Regions from separate parts of the Pseudoalteromonas sp. PAST1 genome, predicted to be linked through region 1. Evidence: predicted binding sites of a transcription regulator. Region 1 holds the regulator's gene; the other holds the start of a gene.
What was found. The regulator LexA, encoded in region 1, represses DNA repair genes until DNA is damaged. The targets are predictions, from matches to a motif close to TACTGTATNNNNATACAGTA.
Positions count from the first base shown of each region.

Region 2: the regulator LexA is predicted to act here: its motif matches at 1,554-1,573, upstream of ruvC (crossover junction endodeoxyribonuclease RuvC).

Region 1 is NZ_JAKGBH010000015.1:79,668-83,090, reverse strand. Features, by position in the region: gene L1272_RS09585 (hypothetical protein) at 1-682, opposite strand, end outside; gene L1272_RS09580 (hypothetical protein) at 841-1,221, shown strand; gene L1272_RS09575 (PaaI family thioesterase) at 1,229-1,666, opposite strand; gene lexA (transcriptional repressor LexA) at 1,828-2,445, shown strand; gene coxB (cytochrome c oxidase subunit II) at 2,883-3,423, shown strand, end outside.
Region 2 is NZ_JAKGBH010000006.1:830-4,252, forward strand. Features, by position in the region: gene ruvB (Holliday junction branch migration DNA helicase RuvB) at 1-349, opposite strand, end outside; gene ruvA (Holliday junction branch migration protein RuvA) at 357-977, opposite strand; gene ruvC (crossover junction endodeoxyribonuclease RuvC) at 979-1,503, opposite strand; gene L1272_RS03945 (ABC transporter permease) at 1,642-3,423, opposite strand, start outside.

The DNA of each region.
Region 1 (3,423 bases):
TTCGAACGTTTTGTAGTAACAAGAGAACTCCTGTAATACAAAATAGTACGCTGGTGGCCGAGAAGCTGATGAGTAGTGGATTGTTAAAGTTCTCACGCTCATCATAATCCATAATGTGTAGCATCCAGAAAAAGTCGAAAATGCGCCACAGGGTGCTGCGCACAGTTATAACTTTACCGGTTTGGCTATCTAAATATAAGGTTGTTGTTAACCAATCATCGAAGCTAATTTGCCAAACATTGGCTTTGTGACCGACTTCTCTAGGCCCTTTTGTTAATAACTGCGCTTGCGTTATTTTTGCGTCAATAAGCAGGTGAGCTTGCGCATTTTCAATGATTTGCGCTTTACTCGGTGCAGGCATTTTAGCACCTGTTCTGCCATCAAAAGTAAACGTACCGTTAGAGGATGTAACTTCTATAATCGGGGTATTTAAAAAATGGCTATATTTAATACCTTCGATTTGCTCAAATTGCGCTGTTATTTTATCAATTGAAGCAGGGTAGTCCGACAATAAAAATGGGCTACTTAAACTGCGATTAGCCAGATGCTTACCATGCACTTTTTCAAGTGGTAATGAGCTCATCACAAGCCCACCTAAAAGCCAAAAAAAGATCTGTAAAGCAAGTAAATAACCAAGCCATTTATGCCCTTTACGAGCATACTTAAACAGACGTTTATTCATTATTACCCCGTTATTATTGTTATGTGGGCGCTATTTTAGGTTGTTTAGCTAGATTGCCAATGCGGCATAATGTCGCGTTAACTGTATTCTAGATTTGGTATATATACAAAACTGAGTTAAAGTTTCAGTCGATATCAATAGAGGGTAAAAACGAGAGTATGTCGGAAATTCAATTTTTAAATGTAGATCTGGAGCTTGAATCAAAGCACGATATTAGTGCGCTTGTTGCTGATTTGAAGAAAAACGCCATGGTTTTACATTATGACCAAGATGAATACCGCCAACTAGCACGTATTGAAGCAACCGCAGATATCAGCTCTCCAGATAAAGCGATTAACCAGCTTTGCGAGCTTATTGAGTCTTGCTCGCGCAATGCATTAAAACAGTGGTTATCGTGCTCAAAGCGTACATTTGATATAGGCTTTGAATCAGGTAATTCGCCTAAATGCTTTAACCAACCCCTGCATGCCGATACCTTGTTACGTATCTCTGCAATTGGCGCAGGGATTGAAATTACTATTTATCCTGTCGAAAAATAGCCTGAATTTATCGCTCTACAACAGCTGCGGTCATTCTTGATACGCAGCAAAGCTCTCCTGCGGCATTGGTAATTTTAATATCCCAAACAGAAGTTCGCTTACCTAAATGCAACGGTCTTGCTGTTGCTGTTAACGTTCCTTTGCGTGACGCTTTCATGTGGTTGGCATTAATTTCTTGGCCAACAGCATAGAACTTATTGAAATCAATCACGAAATTGGCTGCATAGCTTGCCACTGTCTCTGCTAATACAACGTTTGCTCCGCCATGAACCATACCCATAGGGTTATGATGCTCAGGAATAGCAGGCATAGTTGCCATTAAATAATCATCACCAATTTCAGTTACCTCAATGCCCATAGTTTTCATTAAAGTGCCTTGACCGGTGATCCCTTGTTCTAGCTCTTTGCAAAGCTCTAACGTGATTGGGTGGTGCCAAATACTCATTGTGTTTCCTTAGCCTGCTAATTAAAGCTAATACCTTATGGCATCTTTCGGTGTGGTTCAATGTTAGTTTTGTAGCAATATGATGGGGTTAATTTAAATTTGCGATTTTCAAATAACTGTATATACTCACAGTTAAATGTACTGTATGGAAAACCAGTTGTATGCGCCCATTAACTAAACGCCAATCGCAAATTTTAGAACTAATTAAAGTCTTTATTAAAGATACAGGCATGCCACCTACGCGTGCTGAAATAGCTCAAACATTAGGTTTTAAAAGTGCCAACGCTGCTGAAGAACACCTAAAAGCACTGGCTAAAAAAGGCATGATCAAAATGAAGCCTGGGGCGAGTCGCGGTATTCAGTTAATTGAAGAAGATGAGCCAGAGCAACTAGGCTTACCTTTAATTGGCCGTGTTGCAGCTGGTGAACCTATTTTGGCGCAAGAGCATGTTGAAAGCCACTGCCAAGTTGATCCTTCATTATTTAAACCTGCAGCCGATTTCTTACTGCGTGTAAATGGTATGAGTATGAAAGACATTGGTATTATGGATGGCGATTTGCTTGCAGTACACAGAACACAAGTTGCTGAAAACGGGCAAGTAGTTGTAGCTCGAGTCGATGAAGATGTAACAGTTAAGCGTCTAGAAAAAGCGGGTCGCAAAGTACTTTTACACGCTGAGAACGAAGAGTTTTCGCCTATTGAGGTTGACCTTGAGCATGAGTCGTTCAACATCGAGGGGTTAGCGGTAGGTGTTATTCGTAACGCTGACTGGATGTAAACGTTCCCAATTTGGTGCGTCAAATTGACTCAATTTGGTGCGCCACTGAAATTTTACTACTTAATTAGGATTTGTGAATCCTTACTCTTCATTTAAAGCCTTATATGGCGCAGTTTTCCTCTCTTTTTATATTTCGTTTTTACTCCTAAACATTAAATAACGCGCTGATTATAGTTGTTATTTCTGCACCAAAATAAACATTTATTATCATTAAAACTTGCTTATTGGTCATTTTTTAACTAATTGGTTAATACACTGTATTAACACCTAATTAATAAAAAGACACAAAAATGTGCGAGGTGTTAGACAGGGGGTCGGTATCATAAGTGGGTCAAAATGATACGTAGTCGCTCTGAACAATAAGAAAAACGAATGGGCACCTTGCTGTATCGCCTTTTCGCTTTGCGTCTTGCAATAGCATCTAAAGGAGCCGTCACATGGGTAAACTGCGTTACGCCTTGTGGCTTATATTGTTTGCACTTCCTGAGCTTGCATTGGCAAATAGCCAATACAATATGCGTAAAGGGGTGACCGATATAAGTAATAATGTTTATGAGTTACACATGACGATATTTATTATCTGCTGTGTAATCGGCATCATCGTATTTGCGGTGATGTTTTGGGCTTTAATACACCACCGTAAATCCAAAGGGGCCAAGCCTGCCCAATTTCATGAAAGTACAAAAGTTGAAATACTTTGGACTGCCATTCCATTTGTCATCTTAATCGCCATGGCTGTGCCTGCCACAAAAACCTTAATTGCCATGGAAGATGCCTCTAAAGCCGATATCACCATTAAAGTGACGGGCTCACAGTGGAAGTGGCATTATGAGTACATGGGTGAAGACATTGCCTATTACTCGATTCTATCTACTCCTAAAGATCAAATAGACAACCAAGCAGAGAAAACTGAACATTATTTGCTTGAAGTAGATAAACCGCTAGTACTTCCTATCAATAAAAAAGTTCGCTTTTTAA
Region 2 (3,423 bases), on a different contig from region 1:
GGTGAATTTCGTCAATAAACAGTACGTCACCTTCTTCAAGGTTCGTTAAAAGTGCGGCTAAATCCCCTGCTTTTTCAAGCACTGGCCCCGACGTTGTTTTAATATTAACGTTAAGCTCGTTGGCAACAATGTTTGCAAGTGTGGTTTTACCAAGACCCGGTGGACCAAATATTAATAAGTGATCCAGCGCTTCGCCACGATGGCGAGCAGCCTCAATAAAAATTTCCATTTGCTGCTTAACATGCGGCTGGCCGGTGTAATCGGTTAACAGTTTTGGTCGTATGGCACGATCAACACTGTCTTCGTTACTTTGTTCACTCGCATCTATTAAGCGATCTGCTTCAATCATGGTTTACTCACAACATTGATTTTAGAGCTTCTTTAATTAGAACCTCGGTCGTCATATCTGGTTTGTTCACTGTTTTAACCGCTTTTTGTGCTTGCGGTAGCTTATAGCCTAATGCCACAAGTGCTGATACAGCATCATCAGCAGCATTATTTGCCACTAGGGTATCATCACTTGATGGCTCAATGACGGCATTATCGCTAAATGGTGTAAATAAGTCATTACCCCAATTTTTAAGCCGGTCTTTCATTTCGAGCACTAAACGCTCAGCCGTTTTTTTACCAACGCCCGGTAGTTTAACCAGTGTGGTCGCATCTTCATTATTAACACAACTTACAAATTGCTGCGCCGACATACCCGATAAAATAGCTAGACCAAGCTTTGGCCCTACACCATTGGCTTTTAAAAGCTCTCTAAATAAAGCGCGTTCGGTTTTGTTGTTAAAGCCAAATAATAGCTGGGCATCTTCACGTACCACAAAATGGGTATAAATAATCGCTTGCTCACCCACTGCCGGTAAATCATAAAAGCAAGTCATCGGCATTTGTACTTCGTAGCCTACACCACTTACTTCGATAAGAATTTCTGGTGGCTGCTTTTCTACTAGTAAGCCATTTAATCGACCAATCATATTACTTCCTTAATCGTCCTCTTACGGTTTTGCTCGCACTGCCCGCAAGTTTTATTAAATTTTGTTCTGAGTGAGCATGACAAATAGCAATTGCTAAGGCATCTGCGGCATCGGCTTGAGGGGTACCTGGCAGCTTTAAAATGTTTTTAACCATATGCTGTACTTGAGACTTATCGGCTCCGCCATTACCTACAACGGCCTGCTTAATTTGCCTAGCCGAATATTCATAAACTGGCAGCTCTGCCATTGAAGCACCAACGATAGCAGCGCCACGTGCTTGACCGAGTTTAAGCGCTGAGTCTGGGTTGTGTGCCATAAACACTTTTTCGATAGCAAAACTGTCTGGTGAGAATTGCTCTACCAATTGACTGATCCCTTGGTAAATCATTTTTAAGCGTATCGGAAAATCGTGATCGGCCAATTTAATGCAGCCACTGCCTAAATAAGTGAACTTAGCACCTTGGTGAGCAATCACGCCGTACCCTGTTAATCTTGAACCAGGATCAATCCCTAAAATAATCGCCAACTAACTGACTCGTCTATTATCATTATTATCTGCGCTTAATAATGCCAGAGCACTGTATAAATTACCAGTAACCAATTGCAATTCATAAAAAATGCCCGCAATTGCGAGCATTTTATAGTCAACCTTTAATTAAGACATTTACGCGAGCGAGCGTAATAAGCCTTGGGTATTTTTTCGCATTGTGCGGGCTATCATCAAATAACCTAAACATGCCACAAATAAGCCCCCGACTGCTGGGCCAATAACCCAAATATGAGGGTGGAACTTACCTGCTAAATCGAACATTTGTTTTTGCACTATTAACAGAGCGATGTCACTGACAATGGCAGCGACTAAACCTGCAGTAACGCCTAATAATAAAAACTCATACAAGGTGGCATTTTTAATTAAGCGCCCTTTCGCACCTAAAGTTCGCAAAATAACAATCTCTTGCATTCGCTCACCCAAACTTGCTTGTACTTGTGAAATAAGTACTAAAGCGCCACAGGCAACCACAATCGCTAGTACAAAGCCAATCGCTAACGATACTTGCTCTATGGTTGAGCGAATTTGTTTAATGAAGCTTTCAACATCTATCACGTTAACCGTTGGGTATTGGCGCATTAGCTCATTAAACTCACGTTTTTTCTCTGCTTTTACATTCACTGAAGAAATATAAGTAGCCGGGAAACTCGCTAGCACATCAGGGCTTAAAATAATAAAGAAGTTAGGTCTAAGCGTGGTCCAATTAACCTTACGTACACTGGTAATTTTTGCATCGAATGATTGCGCGCCAATTAAGAAAGTAAGCGTATCGCCTATTTTTACATCAAGGCGTTCAAGCATCGACTCTTCGACCGATGCCTCAGCTACTGAGTCTTCACTAAACCATGCACCGTCGATAAGCTCGTTTTGATTAGGCAAGTCTTTACGCCAAGTTAGGTTTAACTCACGGCCAATACCAGAGCGGGCTTCTTCATCTTTCTTTTCGTTGTCTTCTTGTGATACTTCGCGGGCAATCAACTCACCATTTACGGCATTTACACGGCCACGAACAACCGGATAGAAATCAGACGTTGGCATATCCTTTTGCGCTAAGAAGCTAGTAATAGGCTCTAACTCTTGCTCAGTAATGTTCACTAAAAATGAATTAGGGGCATTTTCGGGAAGCTGCGACTGCCAATCCGAAATCATGTCGTTCTTAAGTACAATTAAAAACAGTAATAGCTTGATAGCCAAAGCAAAGCTAATTAATTGTACCGCATTCACATTGGCACGCTTTTGAATTGACGCAATCGCCAATGACCAACTGTTGCCCGGACTCAAGCCAAGTTTGCGGCCACCACCAAAAATAACCTTTGATAAAGCAAATAACACCGCAATTAAAAATGCCGTAGAAAGGAACAAAATTGCACTAATTTTGATGTTGTTACTAAATAACCACATCAGTAAAAACACAGTAAGCGCCGACATAGTAAGGTGCACTTTACTTACTAATAAACGGTCGCCTAAGTTACGGCGAAGCACACGCAGCGGCGGAATATCAAATAAATCGAGTAGCGGTTTAATTGAAAACATAACCGCACAAATCACACCCGTGCTAATCGCAATGATCCAAGGTTTTGCCGATGCACTTGGCAGTGCTGAACCCATGGTTTGTGCTAAATAATCAGTGGCAATCGCTTGTAAACCATAACCAATCAGTAAACCGACTATCACCGACATTGAACATACAAGGCTCAAATGTAATAAATAGATTTTACGGATCATAGCGCGGCTACCGCCAAGCGTTTTCATCATAGCAACTGGGTCGTACTGACGCTCACAATAACGTTTTGCCGATACCGCAATAGCAACGGCAGCTAAAATAATGCCAAGTAAACCAGCTAGCAATAAATAGCTTTCGGCACGATTTAAACTATTAGAAATAGGTGACTGGCG